2 regions of the Sporanaerobacter acetigenes DSM 13106 genome follow, and region 1 is predicted to be linked to the other one. Evidence: riboswitches for the same ligand, from Rfam matches in the RefSeq annotation. Region 1 holds a riboswitch; the other holds the start of a gene.

Region 1 (8,292 bases):
AATCTACTGAACTTCTCTTTTTATCTTCTCCAGTTAAAATTAATATGTTTTTTAAACCTGTTTCTAATATTTTTCTAGATTCTAAATCTATTTGCTCATAGGTCATACTTTTTCTTTTAATACTATTATCAAAATTATAACTACAATAGGCACATTTATTTACGCAATAATTTGCTATATACATAGGTGTAAATAATACTATGGATTTTCCAAAATGCTTTAAATGAACTTCACGAGCTTTTACCGCTATTTCTTCTAAATGCTTTCTTGCTATTGGAGAAAGAAGAGCTAAAAAATCATATTGATCCAATTTATCTTTTTCCAATATATTTAAAATATCATTATCATCTACTTCATTTAAAAAACTTTCAAAATCAAAATCTTTATATGAATTTATTACATTATAAAAACTCAATTTTTATCACCTTCGTGTAAAAATCCTAAAAGAGGAGATGATGCACAACCTGTATTTATTTGTCTACCTAATCCTGCTTTGTATGCATTTCTACCTGCCTCTATTGCTGATGAAAAGGCCTCTGCCATTTTTATTGGATCCTTAGATGTGGCTATAGCAGTATTTACAAGCACTGCTGCAGCACCCATTTCCATAGCATGACAAGCTTCTGATGGTCTTCCTATTCCTGCATCGACTACTATTGGAATATCTAATTCATCTATCATTATTTTTATTATTTCTTCAGTTCTAATTCCCCTATTTGAACCAATAGGAGAACCTAAAGGCATAACTGCTTGAGCTCCTGCTTCTATAAGTCTCTTTCCTGCTATTAAATCTGGATTCATATATGGAAGAACTACAAATCCTTCTTTAGCCAGTATCTCCGTAGCCTTTATTGTTTCTTCATTATCTGGAAGAAGATATTTATTGTCCCATACTATTTCAATTTTAATCCAATTACCACAGCCCATAGCTCTTGCCATTCTCGCAATTCTTACTGCTTCCTCTGCATCCCTAGCCCCTGAAGCATTAGGCAAAATTACACAATCCTCTGGAATAAATTCAAATATATTGTCAATTTTATCTTTTGAATCTAAATTAACTCTTCTTATAGCCATAGTAATAACTTCTGATTTGCTTTTTTCAATAACTTCAGGCAATATTCTATTGTCGCCAAATTTTCCCGTTCCAATAAAAAGCCTACTTTTTAACTCTCTACCTCCAATATTTAAAGTATCCTTATTTTTTTCCACTTTAAACTTCCTCCTCTCCAAGTATCAACCTTAATACCATATTAGCTTGATGATTAGCCACAATGGCTACTCTAGGTGCTAAAAATAAATCTTTTGTATCACAGTTAAACTCACCATCTCCTGAGATATATAAATTATCCAAAACCTTTTCTGTCTTTATTAAATTACTAGAAGAATAACCTGATATACCTGAAGCTGCAACTATTTTCTTATCTTTAAAATTCTTTAAAAAAGTATTTACAAGCATTGCCTTTTCTTCTGGATTGTCCAAAGCTTCTACAAGTATGTCCACATCTTTAAAAAGTTCTACTACATTTTCTTCGTCAATTTTTATCTTTTTTATTTTTAAAGATATTTCAGAATTAATATTTCTAATAACTTCTTCCAATGCATCCGCTTTATACATTCCAATATGTTTTAAAAAATAATATTGCCTATTTAAATTAGAAAGTTCAACTATATCAAAATCTACAAGCAGAAGCTTTCCTATGCCAATTCTTGCCAAAGAAACAGCAATATTAGATCCAAGACCTCCTAGTCCCGCTATGCCAATTTTTGCATTCTTTATTTTATCCTTTTCCATATTTTAGCCTCCCCCAACAAAGCTAACTATCTCCACTTTACTATTTTCATTTAATTCTTTGGAATAATTTTCTCTAGGTATTATTTCTCCATCAACTTCTACTACGATCTTGTTTTCTGATAAATTTAGCTTTTCTATAACTTCCTTTATAGTAATTTCTGAAAGATAGTCTTTTTTGTCACCATTTATTATCATCTCTTCACCTCCTATAAAAATAAAAAACTGTATTTCCAAAAGAAACATACAGTTTAATTCATTTTCATAATAAAATAAACAAGTCCCTTCGCTGGAATTAACCAAATCAGGTTCATAGGGTCAGGAATAAAATTCCTTTCTCAGCCTATTACATAAGCTCCCCTCTGTTTAGAGTATTCAATTTTAGCGATTAAATAAAATCATTAAATACAAAGTCTAACAAAAATTCATTAGACTTTGTATTTAAAACATATTCCTTCCTATATCTAATTTAAGCTCTTATTACTTTGCTTTCTCAGGAGTATCAGATAATAATCCGACTTTCTCCCATCCCCAATCACTAACTGTATTTAAATCCCAATAATTAACCCTATTATTAATAGCTGTTAAACCAATTCTAAAATGAGTTGGTGCTACTGGAACTTGTTCAAACATATATTCTTGCCAATCATGATAAGCTTTTAGTAGATAGTCATAATCAATTCCATCTTCTCCAATTGCATCTTCAGAGGCAATGGCAGCTAACAACTTATCATTTTCATCTGTTGCAAATCTAGGAAAGTTGAATTGGGCTTTTCTCCCATATAAGCCTGACGGATCTGGATTTGAGCCAGTAGCCCAACCTCCCATATATAAATCAATATCTTCATTATCTTTTTGAACCATATCATAGAAAGCATTCATTTCTATCAATCTACCATTTTGCAAACCAACATCTAATCCAACATCTCTCCAACATTGGATATAAAATTGAGCTAATGGTTCAGCAATATCTCCACCTGACATTGCAAGAAAATTGATCTTTAATTTATTGCCTTTTGGATCTTCCCTCATTCCATCTCCATCTACATCAAGATAGCCAGCTTCATCAAGAATTTCCTTTGCCTTTTCTGGATCATATTTATATCCTTCTTGATCAGCATTCCAGAAAGTAGCATGACCTGGGTCAATCAAAGAATTAGCAGGTATTCTTAAGTTATTGTAGAACATTTCTGCTACTTCTTCATTATTCGTAGCATATGCAATTGCTTGCCTCAACTTTACATCTGCCAACTTGGCATTTGGATTCATTACAACTTCTCCAGCTTTAGAATCCCATTTTCCTAGCTTAAACCCAATATATCCATAAGAATTTTCTATATTAGATAATAGTGTAATATTACTCAAATCTTTATACTCTTGGTAGCTATCAACATTGATTCCATCAACAACATCAAATGTTCCCGATTTCAATGCTTCTACAATAGTATCCGGATTTGCCCTTTTATAAACGATTTTATCAACTTTAGGCTTTTCTCCAAACCAATATGGATTTGGAACATATTCCACTGATTCACCTGGAACCACATTAGAAATCATAAATGGCCCACAGGATACTGGTTTCAATCTAACTTTGTCATCAGCCTCCATATCTTTCAATGGAACATCTTCCAAATAATGTTTCGGCTCAGGGTCATAAGTAAGCCCAGCGCCCCACATTATGCCTGGATAAAATTCCTTGAAAGTTACTTCAAGTGTTTTGTCATCAATTTTCTTAAGCCCTGAAATAGTATCCGCTTTGCCATCATGGTATTCTTCCATGCCTACAACATTTTGATAATCACTGTCATATCTTACCCCTGTATAGTCTTTACTTCCTATACACTCATATACAAAAATTAAATCATCAGCAGTCACTGGCTCTCCATCACACCAAGTCAAATCTTTATTGATCTTATAAGTTGCTGTCTTATTCTCCTTATTAAATTCAATATCGCAATAACCTCCGTCAACAATCTCATGATCTGGGCCAGATTTCAAAAAACTTCCACATATTGGCCCCGCCAATGTCATATCTGTAGCATTTTCAGATAAGAATGTATTAAATATACCTTCAAAAGGTGTATCTGATACTAATGCCATATTAAGAGTTCCCCCAACTGTTTCCCCATCTTTCTGGAGAAGTTTTGGATAAGGTAACTCTATTTCTCCCGTTTGTTCTTTTTTATCTTCACCTTCCTCTTGACTGGTTTCTTCTTTTGGTTTATCTTCTTTTTTCGATACCTCTGCCTTTTTCCCACAAGCTGTCAATAAAAGTGATAATACCAATACTAATGGAATAATAGTCTTCCAAACTCTTTTCATTTTTCTTTTCCCCCTTTTTTATCCTAACCTTTGCTTTGCATCTGATGCTCTTCTAACTGCTTGCCCTACATAATTTATACATAACATCATTACTAATATTAGCAATGATGCAGGCAACCATAGCCACAATTTACTTGACATTGCACCTGGAGTTCTAGCATAGGATACCAAAGTTCCTAATGAAGGCGTTGAAGGTGGTAACCCAAATCCTAAAAATGATAATCCAGTTTCAATCCCAATATTTCCAGCAAAACTTAAAATTAAATCAACAATGATAATCGAACTAATATTAGGCAAAATACCTCCAAACATAATCTTCAAATCGCTGGTTCCCATTGTCTTTGATGCATTTACATAGTCTCTTTTGCTTTCTGACAGAGCTTTGCTTCTTACTAATCTAGTCATGCCTACCCAATAAAATATGCTCATAATGAATATAAAGTGTCCCATATTATAATTGGGAATAACAACTACAAATGTTATAATAAGTAATGTAGTAGGTAGTATTGAAATAAAGTCGCATATTCTCATTATTACATTATCAACTTTTCCTCCATAATAACCTGTAATCAACCCAACAATTATGCCTATTACAGATGTCAATATTGTAACAGCAAAACCTATTAAGATAGAATTTCTACCACCTATCAACAATTGCCCTGCAATTGACCTTCCTCCAATATCTGTACCTAAAATAAAATCTTCTCCTGGTGCTTTATATTTGTTTCTTAAATCTATTTTCATAATTTTTTCTTGATCAACCACAAAAGAACCAATTAACACAATTGCAAAAATAATAATCAATATATAAAAACAAACCGTCGCCAACTTATCAACTTTAAATTCTCTCTTTATAACTTTCCAAAAAGATGGAACTTCACTAATGGTCTTTAATTCTTCTTCATCTATTTCAGAGGCAACAGTTTTTATATTGGTTTCTCCTTTGCTCATATTTGTTACCTCCTATTCTATCCTTATTCTTGGATCAACGATCGTCATAATTATATCTGACAATAAACTTCCCATTAGTGTCAAAATTCCAAACAACAAAACTAATGCATTCATTACTGCATAGTCCCTACTATTAATTGATGTAATAAACAATTCACCCATTCCTGGATAGCTAAAAATTGTCTCAATAAAAACTGAACCACTTAAAAGCCCTGTAATCGTAAATCCAAAGAATGCGGCTATTGGAAGTAATGAATTTCTAAATATATGATGAGTATAAACCTTATCTGTAGGAACCCCTTTACTTCTAGCAGTCTTTACATAATCTTGAGTCTTAGCATCAATTATCTCATTCCTTAAATATTGTATGATTCCTGTAGTACTCAAAATTGCAGCTGTAATTGCAGGCAAAATCATATGATATAACTTGTTGCCAAAATAAGAAGCTGTTCCCTTTTGAAATTCTACTTCAACAGAACCTGAAGTAGGAAACCATTTTAATCTATATCCAAATATTAACAAAAATATCAATCCTAAAACAAATGTAGGTATAGCATAGCTAATGAAATTATATATTATTACTCCCTTATCAAAACGAGAGCCCTGATATCGTCCAGAACGAATACCTAGTGGTATAGCTATTAGATATGTCAATATCAAAGTCAATAATGACAGCCATAATGTATTTTTAGCTCTCTCACCAATTAATGTAGAAACCTGTAATTTATAAGTATAGGATCTTCCAAAATCTCTATCCTTCAAAATTCTAACAATCCAATTTTTATATTGAACAGGTATAGGATCATTTAGTCCAGCTTTTTCTCTTAATTCTTCAAGTGCTACAGGATCAGTATCTGGAGTTATTAGCCCTGTAAAAGGATCCCCTGGCATCATCTTACCAAGAGTAAAGACAATTATACTCAATATAATAATCTGAGGTATCATCAACAATACTCTACGCAATACTGTTTTCCACATTTTTTAAATCCTCCTTATCCTTTATTGCAACATAATGTGTTTTGGAAATTTGAACTAAATCAAACACTTTTCCATTGCCATCATAGAATAAATCTTCTTTTTCTTGAAATTCCTGTTCAACTTTAAATCTCCTTTTGCGAATCTTTTCTCTATTTTCAGCATCAATTTCTGGAATAGCTGCAATCAATCTTTTAGTATAAATATGCTGAGGATTATTATATATATCATCCCTTGTTCCTGTTTCTACAAACCTTCCTTTATGCATTATATAAATATAATCGCACATGTGCTTTACTACACCTAAATCGTGAGATATAAAAATATAACTTAAATTAAATTTTTTTTGTATCTCTTTTAGAAAATTTAAAACCTGTGCTTGGACTGATAAATCAAGTGCAGAAACAGGCTCATCTGCAACAATAAGTTTTGGATTTAAAGATACTGCTCTTGCCACTCCTATTCTCTGTCTTTGCCCTCCTGAAAACTCATGGGGATATTTATATAAAGCATCTGGAGGCATTCCAACTATATTTAATAACATTAAAATCCTTTCTAATTCTTCTTCCTTCGTTAAATTTTCATAATTTCGAATTGGCTCAGCAATAATATCACGAATTCTTTTTTTAGGATCTAAACTTGATAAAACATCCTGAAATATCATTTGAACTTCCTTATTATATTCTGCCCTTTTCCTAAGTTTTTTTGTATTTACTGGCCTCCCATAATATAAGATTTCTCCAGACGTTGGCTTTTCTAATCCAACAATAGCTTTCCCAATTGTAGTTTTCCCAGACCCTGATTCCCCAATAAGTCCATAAGTTTTACCTTCATTAACTGAAAAAGTAACTCCATCAACTGCATAAGTGTAATCTTTTATAGTATTAAAAAAACCTCCACGAATAGGAAAATGAACTTTCAAATTATTTATTTCTAAAAAGCTCATATTAACATCCCCCTTCACCTTCAAAACGGAAATTTTTCCAACAAGTACATCTAACAAAATGATCCTTTGAAACCTCATGAAGTACAGGCTCTTCCTCATGTTCTGATTCTGAAATCCATGGAATTCTCGATGCAAATCGGCACCCTTCTCTTGGCAAATTTTTCAAAGAAGGAACCATTCCTTGAATAACATGTAGCTCTTCTCCAGGTAAATCAGATTGGGGTATTGACTGTAATAAAGATCTTGTATATGGATGAAGGGGATTACTGAAAAGTTCCCTCGCCTCAGCAAGCTCAACAAACTGCCCAGCATACATTACAGCAACTCTATCTGCCATCTGTGCAACTACGCCTAAATCGTGAGTAATAAGAATAATTCCTGCATCAACCTCATTTTGAAGTTTTGTTAGAAGATCTAATATCTGGGCCTGTATTGTAACATCTAGTGCAGTAGTCGGCTCATCTGCTATAATAATATTAGGCTTACATGAAAGTGCAATTGCAATTAAAACTCTTTGTCGCATACCACCAGATAATTGATGAGGAAATTGATTGGCTGTCCTTTCAGAATTAACAATTCCTACTTGATCTAAAAGTTGTAAAACCCTTTCATGCCTTTGATTTTTATCTAAATCAGTATGATAAATTAGTGTCTCTTCTATCTGTTTTCCAATTTTATGTAATGGATTTAATGATGCTAATGGGTCTTGAAAAATAAACCCAATCTCTTTCCCTCTAATTTCATTAAATTGTTCTTCAGAATAATTAATTACATTTTCTCCGTCATAAATTATTTCTCCACTAACTCTAGTAAAATTCTTATCATGCAATCCTACTATAGAATTAGCAATAGTACTCTTCCCACAACCAGATTCTCCAACAATTGCTAATAACTCATTTTTATATAAGGAAAAAGAAACTCCATCAACTGCATCAAAATATTCATTTCCAAATCTAAAAGCAGTGTGTAAATCTTTAACTTCTAATATCTTTTCACTTTTCATCTTCAATTTCCTTTCTTGATATATTCATCATTACCATATTATGAAAAATACTAACTCGCTGTAATATTCTTATATAAACATATGTTACACCTTCATATTGTCATTCACCTCCTGATTCTATATTTCACTTTATAAATTTAAAATTATTCATAAATATAGCACACAAATCAAATACTAAAATAGAATATACTCTATATAGAGCAGCATTCTTACTCTGTATTATGCGCTTCAAACTATATATTTTACATAATACAAAGTAAGAACTACGCTATACTCATATTGGGGGAGTATAATTAGCGTAAATTT
Region 2 (8,292 bases), on a different contig from region 1:
TAGTTCAACTATTGCCAATTTAAGTTTTTATATTTAAATCTATATTGCAATAATCTCACCTATTGTGTTAAAATATATTGTGTTATCTTATGTAAATATATGTACTGTTTAAAATAATATTTGCAACAGTCATTTAAGGAGGTGTTTTATATGGCTAAATATTGTGAAATATGTGGAAAAGGAAAAGTCTATGGAAATCAAGTGACTTTCTCAAATAAGAAAAACAACAGAACTTGGGCTCCTAATGTTAGAAGAGTTAAAGCTATTGTAGATGGTTCTCCAAAGAGAATTTATGTTTGTACAAGATGCCTTAGATCTGGAAATGTTACTAGAGCACTTTAAAAAAGAGGGCTTCCAATGTCACGCAAAGGAAGCCTTTTTTTATCCACATTTTATAAGATATATTCCAAAAATCATTATTACAAAGCCAATTAAAAACAACCAAAAACTCATTGGAATAACTTTTGCTATAATTAAGATCCCAATAAGCACCAAAATTATTCCTAATATTTTTTTATTTGAATACTTGCGAAAATGTCTTTTCCAAAATTTCTTCATAAACACCACCTCATAAATAACTTATACTACATATTATTCTTTGATTAATAGTTAGTTCCAAAAAAGATTGTTACGAAAAAAGCCCCTTTTAGGGGCTTAATCTTTAGATACAATAACGAGGCAAGTGCCGTTTAAAACTTCTATAATTCCTTTTTCTTTGACAATCTGATTGCTGACACCCAAAGTAGAGGAAAATTCAAATAAAACTTCATTTGTTTCATACAAAAACCCTTTTAAAGTCACTTTGGCTCCATTAGAACTAATAGGAATTACAGAAACGAAAGTTCCTTCTTTCCTTTTTAATTCTAAAACACTATTAGTTATATAAATTGTGTTTTTATCATCAACTATTATTCCTCTTATATCTCTTTTAAGTAGCTTATTTAATAAGTATAGATTAGCCAATGTATGATCAATTCTTGAGCCAGTAACGCCCATAAAGATAATTTCATCCATTCCTTTATCTATTAAATATTCAATTGCTAATTCCGTATCTGTATAGTCTTTATGAGTACTATATTTCAGGATAGGAACATTTTCAGTATTTATAATATTTAAAGTGTCATCATTTATAGAATCCAAATCGCCAACTACCAAATCTGGTATAAAACCAATTTTAGCAATATGATTTGCACCTCCATCGGCACATACAATCATATCTACACTTTTAGCAATAGATTTTAACAAATTTAGATTTGAAATTTCACCATTCGAAACAATAAGTCCTTTCATGAAAATCCTTCCAATTCCATTTATTTTTTTATATTACTTAGAGGTTTCCATAGTAATATAAGTATTATAGTAGAAATAATAAACTCTGGCAACAAGTAACTTCCATTATATATAGCTGAATAAACCCAAGGGTTTTGTTCTCCGGCATATTCAGCAAAAAATATAACACCTGAAAGTAAATGTGAAACAAATCTACCACTTATAGATAATAATACCCCCAAAATTGTTAGAAGATAACTTTGCTTATGCATACTCTTATTATCCAATTTAGCAATACCAGCAAGTCCTAAAAATCCAAAAGCAATTGGATAGTCTAAAAAAAACTGTATAGGATAATATACTTGTGGATCAAGAATGCATTGCAACACTCCATATAAACTTCCTACAAGTATACCAGGTCCTACTCCCCATCTCATAGCAAAAATCATAATTGGAATCATACTCCCTGCTGTCACTGAACCTCCTTGAGGCATTTTAAATACTCGGACATAACTCAATAATGTTGCTAATGCAATCATTATGCCTCCTTCAGCAAGCATTTTTACATTCCACTTCTTTTCCATTTTCCTCATCCTCCTATAAATATAATTAATTTAAAAATTAAACCCATCACCTGAAGTAAGGTAATGGGTTTGTATACAAACTGACAAATCACTTCCCTCCGCTAGTATTACCTAGTTCAGGTTCAAGGGTCGGAATTTTAGTTCCCTCTCAGCCAAAAGGCTCCCCCAGTGTTACATATTAAATTAAATTCAAATTAATTGTATCACAAATAGCCAAAAATGTACATTAAATATTCTTAAACATCTTTGTTCGTTGAACAACATCTTCCGCACCATAGATTCCTGAACCAACAACTAATATATCCACACCTAAATCTATGATTTCCTTTGCGTTGTCTAATTTAACTCCTCCATCTACTTCTATTTTAATATCTAAATTGTTGTCATCTATTGTTTTTCTTAATCTTTGTATTTTTCTTTTCATTGCTGGTATAAAGGATTGTCCACCAAAACCTGGATTTACTGTCATTATCAATACCATATCAATGTCCTCAAGAACATATTCGATACTTTCAAGTGAAGTAGAAGGATTCAATGCCACGCCCACTTTTTTGTCATAACTTTTTATATACTGAATAGTTCTATGTAAATGTGTAGTAGACTCTGCATGAACAGTGATAATATCTGCACCAGCTACTATAAAATCTTCAATATACCTTTCTGGTCTATCGATCATCAAATGTACATCAAAAGGAACTTCTGTGACAGCTTTAATTTTTTTGATAACTGGTGGTCCAAAAGTAATGTTTGGAACAAAAATACCATCCATAACATCTAGATGAATAAAATCTGCTCCTCCTTCTTCAACTTTTCCTATTTCTTCTTTTAAATTGCTGAAATCCGCTGATAAAATAGACGGTGAAATTTTTGCCATATCAGTACCTCCTAATACTTTTTATCTCATCTACAAAGCTCAAATAATTCTCATATCTAGTTTTTCCTATATTTTCTTCTTCTACTTGCCTTTTTACTTCACATTCTGGTTCATTTATGTGTAAACAACTATTAAATCTACACATATGGCTATATTTTTTAATTTCTTTAAAATAGTACTGCACATCTTCTACATTTTGAATAAAATCAATATTTAGAGAACTAAATCCAGGAGTATCTAATATGTATCCTCCAATATCTAATTCCATAAGTTCTACATGTCTAGTAGTATGTTTACCTCTTTTAGTTTTATCACTTATTTCACCAGTTTTCAATTCTAATCCTGGCTGAATTTTATTTATCAAAGAAGACTTTCCCACACCTGAAGGTCCCGCAAAAACTGTTATATTATCCTTAAGAATACTCTTCAGTTCTTCAACTCCAATAGATTTTTTGCAACTTGTAGTTATTACTCTATATCCTGCTTTAGCATATGTGTCAATAAAAATATTGGTCTTTAAGTCCTCTTCCAAATCAATTTTATTAAACACAATTGTTATATATAAATTTTCTTTCTCCGCCAATAGCAAAAACCTGTCCAGTAACCATAAATTTGGATTTGGATTTTTTATACTCATAACAATTACAGCTTGAGTTACATTCGAAACTGGTGGCCTATGAAGTTGTGTTTTTCTTTCCAATATTTCCTCTACATAACCTGTTTTATCTGTAGTTTTTTCTCTGATTATAACTTTATCCCCAACAAGGGGAGTAATATTTTTCTCTCTAAAAACTCCCCTTGCTCTACATTCATATATACCATCTAAAGTTTTTACATAATAAAAGCCACCAATACCTTTAACTATAGTTCCTTCTAGCATATATTCCTCCTGATTTTATTGTTTGCCATAAGTATCATAAAAATTACCATCAAAATACACATCAAATTTTGCATTTGGCTTTCCCTTAACAGGAATAATTAAATTTTCTTCAGTCACATTGTGTACTTGATTATATACCTGTTCAGTCACACCATCTTGTATTCTAAATACCTTAACTTCTGTCTGGCTTCTATCTTGAGGAAGACTAATACTAAGATTCATAGGTATTTCCTCGTTTTGATTTTCATTACTCTTTTCTTCGTCTTTTTTCTTTTCTGGTCCATCGCTTACATATATATCAACTACAGTATTTTCTTCTAATTCTGTTCCACTTTCATAACTCTGCCATATAACTGTACCTTTTGGAACTTCGTCACTAAATTGGGGGTCAGCTTTACCTAATACTAATCTATTTGCTACTATTGCCCTTTTAGCTTCATTTTCTTTCATCCCAACTAGCTTAGGCATAATAGTCATTTTCTTTTCTGGGCCTTGGCTCACAACCAATTTCACTTTAGTTCCTTCTTTTACTTCTTCATAAGGCTCAGGATCTTGGCTTATGACTATATTTATAGGAATTTTGTCATCATTTCTAAACTCAACATCTTCATCTAAACTTCTTTCTTTTAACAATAAGCTTGCTTCATTGATATCTTTATTTATTAAATTTGGAACTTTGACTAATTTTCCACCTTTACTTACCTTCACTTTAATTGGATAATTTTTCTTAACAACTGTACCTGGTTCTTTACTTTGATAAACAATCTTATTTTCTTCAAACTCACTACTATATACTGTATCTTCTACTTCAAATTTAAGACCCATTCCTTCAATTTCTTCTCTAGCCTTATCTACATCCCACCCTACAATATCTGGAACTTCTATTTCTTTTGATGAAAACCCATCTTTAAATTTATAAATTCCAAAAGCTAATCCTGTTGTCAATAAAAAAGCAAGAAATACAGCCCAAAAAATTACCCTTTTCCCGCCATTGTTGCTACCTTTGTTTGATTTCTTCTTCTTAGGTTTAGTTTTCATTTCCTCATTTTCTCCCTCATCTTTCACTATAGGTATGATTCTAGTAGCTGAATCAAGCGTATCTATGTTATCTACAAAATTCATGTCTTCTTTAGAGTATTTTACTTTTCTCAAATCTTTTAAGAGTTCACTAGCATTTTGATATCTTTCATTTTGATTTTTTCTAACACATTTCATAATTATATATTCAATATTTTTAGGCACACTACTGTCAATTTCTGTAGGTGGTACAATTTCTTCTTGTATATGCTTTAATGCTACTGATATAGGACTTTCACCTTCAAATGGAACCTTTCCAGTTATCATTTCATACATTACAATTCCAAGAGAATAGATATCTGATTTTTCATCTGTAAATCTTCCTCTAGCTTGTTCTGGAGAAAAATAATGAACAGATCCAATCACAGTAGAAGTATTAGTCATAGTACTTGCGTTTGCCGCCCTTGCAATGCCAAAGTCAGTTACCTTAATTCTGCCATCCCGTGTAACCATAATATTGTGAGGTTTTATGTCTCTATGAACAATATGATTCCTATGTGCATGTTCCAGCGCTTCTGCAATTTGAATCGAATACTCTATTGTTTCTTTGGCTGTCAATTTTCCTTTTTCATCAATGACTTCTTTTAATGTCTTTCCATCTATATATTCCATGACAATATAATAAATATCATCTTCCATCCCAACATCATAGATACTAACAATATTAGGATGAGATAAACTAGCAGCAGCTTGAGATTCTCGCCTAAATTTATTTATGAACTCTTCATCATTTATAAATTCTTCTCTCAATACCTTTACAGCCACATATCTATTAAGCAGCCTACATCTAGCCTTATATACTACAGCCATTCCTCCGCCGCCAATTTTTTCGATTATTTCATAACGTCCACCCAAAACTTTTCCAATCATTTTGTCACCCCAATTCATACAATTTTCATAGCTATTACTGTTATATTATCTAGCCCACCCAAATCATTAGCCTTTTTAATTAAATCATTACATGATTCTTGCATATTACTTCCAACTAATAACAAATTTTTAATTTCGTTTTCTTCAATCATACTAGTTAATCCATCAGTACACATCAAAAGTATATCATCATTTTTTATTTCTACAAATTTAATATCAACATCTATCTCTTCACTTGTCCCTACTGCTCTAGTTATAATATTTCTCTGTGGATGATATTGAGCTTCTTCTTTACTTATACTGCCTTTTTTAACCAGTTCTGCAACAAGAGAGTGATCATCAGTTAATTGCATAAGTCCATTATCTCTAACCAAATAAGCTCGACTATCTCCAACATGACCAATAAAAACTTTACCATTTAAAAAATATGCCATAGTTAAAGTTGTACCCATTCCGTTGTATTGTTCATTACTTATAGCTTTCTTGTAGATTTTATCATTTGCTCTATTAATAGATTCTTCGATAAAAGATATTAGATTTTCTTCATTGTCTAATAAATTTTGTTTCTTTTTATCAAGAAAAAAATCTTTAACTATTTCTACTGCCATGCAACTAGCTACTTCACCAGCTTTATGTCCTCCCATACCATCTGCTACTATAAATAGCGGAAAATCCATTCTTTGAGAGTAAAAATAAGAATCTTGATTATTTTCCCTAGCTTTTCCTATGTCTGAACAAACTCCTATTTGCATACCATCACCTCACTAAATAAATTGAGCCTAGATGTGATCTTCTTTACTTATGTATTTTCTCCTTAATTGTCCACAAGCAGCATTTATATCTGAACCCATTTCTCTTCTTATGGTAACTGGAATCCCACTTTTAGTTAATTCTCTTTTGAACATTTCGATAGTATTTTTATTAGCTTTGTCTTTAGCAAATTCTTCAATTGGATTTAAGGAAATCAAATTTACATGACAAAGAAGTCCTTTTAGTATTCTACTTAATTCGTTTAAATCCTCTTTTCTATCATTTATTTCCTTGATTAAAGTATATTCAAAAGTTATCCTTCTATTGGTCTTATTTATATAATATCTACAGGCCTCTAAAAGTTCATCTAATGAATAAGCTTTTGCTATAGGCATTATCCTTTTTCTTTCTTCATTAAAGGGTGAATGAAGAGAAATAGACAATGTAATTGGCAATTCTTGTTCTGCCAATTTATATATCTTAGGCACCACCCCACAAGTAGATAATGTAATGTTTCTATAGCTTAAATTTTGGCCATTTTCATCATGCAATATATTTAAAAATTTAATCACATTTTCATAATTATCTAAGGGTTCGCCACTTCCCATTAAAACAATATTACTTAATTTTATATCTAAATCATTCTGTATATTATATACCTGGCTAAGTATTTCTCCAGAACTTAAATTTCTTATAAGGCCTCCTTTTGTAGAAGCACAAAAAGCACATCCCATCTTACATCCTACTTGAGTTGATATGCAAGCAGTTGTTCCATGTTTATATTCCATAGCAACACTTTCAATTATATTGGCATCCTCCAACTTAAACAAATATTTTTTTGTATTGTCAAGTTTTGAATCATATCTTTCAGCAATACTTATATCGCTAATACTAAAATTTTCATTCAGCTTGTCCCTAAGACTTTTAGATAGAACAGTTATATCTTCTATGGAATTCACCATGTTTTGGTGTATAAATTTAAAAGTTTGTATTGCTCTATATTCCTTTTGTCCCATTTCAACGAATATTGATTTCATTTCATCTAAAGAAAAGGACTTTAAATCATTATAGTACAAAAAACCCCTCCTAACTTTTTCTTAATTAAATATTATATCACAGTCAACAAAAATTTATCTATAATTCTTTAAAAGTTTGGCTACGAAAAAACCATCAGTACCATGTATATGTGGAAATAACTCAATATATCCATCCTTAGCTGTGCTTACATTTTCCTTCGAATCCAATAAATTGTCAACACTAACTAATTTAAAATCTTCATTTTCACTAATAAATTTATTTATAATATCAATGTTTTCTTCTCTTTCTATACTGCAAGTACTATACACAAGTGTTCCCCCAGACTTTAAATATTTGCTAGCATTTTTTAATATCTTATACTGAATATCACTCATATTTACAATATCGTTTTCTGTTCTATTCCATTTTATTTCTGGTCTTCTTCGTATCATTCCTAATCCAGTACATGGTGCATCTATCAATGCATAGTCTACTTTCTCAATTAAATTTTCATCTAATTCTATAGAATCAAATTTTTCTGTTTTAATAATATCTATTCCAAGTCTATTTGAATTTTCCTGAACTAGTTTTAGTTTATGTTCATAAATATCTCTAGCTAAAATTTTCCCATGGTTATTCATTTTTTGAGCAATATGAGTAGTTTTACCTCCTGGAGCACTGCATAAATCTAAAACCAGACTACCTTCCTTAGGATCCAAAATTTGAGATACAAGCATACTGCTTTCATCTTGTATGATAAAGAAACCAGCTTTAAATTCTTCAATATCTATAATTCCTTGTGGATTCTCTATTATCAATCCGTCACTAGCATAGTTGGTGTTAGAAACAATATAACCCTTACTTTCTAATATATATTTTAGTTGTTCCCTTTTTATTTTCAATGTGTTGATCCTTATATTCAATTTAGGTCTAGTATTATTTGCCCTACACAAATCTTCCGTAAATTCTTC

The links. Region 1 has a riboswitch for thiamine pyrophosphate ahead of thiS (sulfur carrier protein ThiS). Riboswitches for the same ligand answer to the same signal wherever they lie in the genome.
Region 2: it holds a riboswitch for thiamine pyrophosphate, as region 1 does, so the genes downstream of both, thiT (energy-coupled thiamine transporter ThiT) here and thiS (sulfur carrier protein ThiS) in region 1, are expected to answer to the same signal.

What each region holds. Positions count from the first base shown of each region.
Region 1 covers NZ_FQXR01000007.1:117,210-125,501, forward strand. Annotated here, with positions in the region: gene thiH (2-iminoacetate synthase ThiH) at 1-415, opposite strand, end outside; gene BUA21_RS08795 (thiazole synthase) at 412-1,209, opposite strand; gene thiF (sulfur carrier protein ThiS adenylyltransferase ThiF) at 1,211-1,792, opposite strand; gene thiS (sulfur carrier protein ThiS) at 1,796-1,987, opposite strand; TPP riboswitch at 2,053-2,161, opposite strand; gene BUA21_RS08810 (oligopeptide ABC transporter substrate-binding protein) at 2,270-4,111, opposite strand; gene BUA21_RS08815 (ABC transporter permease) at 4,130-5,062, opposite strand; gene opp4B (oligopeptide ABC transporter permease) at 5,075-6,040, opposite strand; gene BUA21_RS08825 (ATP-binding cassette domain-containing protein) at 6,018-6,983, opposite strand; gene BUA21_RS08830 (ABC transporter ATP-binding protein) at 6,985-7,986, opposite strand.
Region 2 covers NZ_FQXR01000008.1:59,775-68,066, reverse strand. Annotated here, with positions in the region: gene rpmB (50S ribosomal protein L28) at 151-342, shown strand; gene BUA21_RS09215 (thiamine diphosphokinase) at 655-1,290, opposite strand; gene thiT (energy-coupled thiamine transporter ThiT) at 1,311-1,853, opposite strand; TPP riboswitch at 1,930-2,030, opposite strand; gene rpe (ribulose-phosphate 3-epimerase) at 2,080-2,727, opposite strand; gene rsgA (ribosome small subunit-dependent GTPase A) at 2,729-3,607, opposite strand; gene pknB (Stk1 family PASTA domain-containing Ser/Thr kinase) at 3,623-5,554, opposite strand; gene BUA21_RS09190 (Stp1/IreP family PP2C-type Ser/Thr phosphatase) at 5,569-6,306, opposite strand; gene rlmN (dual-specificity RNA methyltransferase RlmN) at 6,334-7,380, opposite strand; gene rsmB (16S rRNA (cytosine(967)-C(5))-methyltransferase RsmB) at 7,435-8,292, opposite strand, start outside.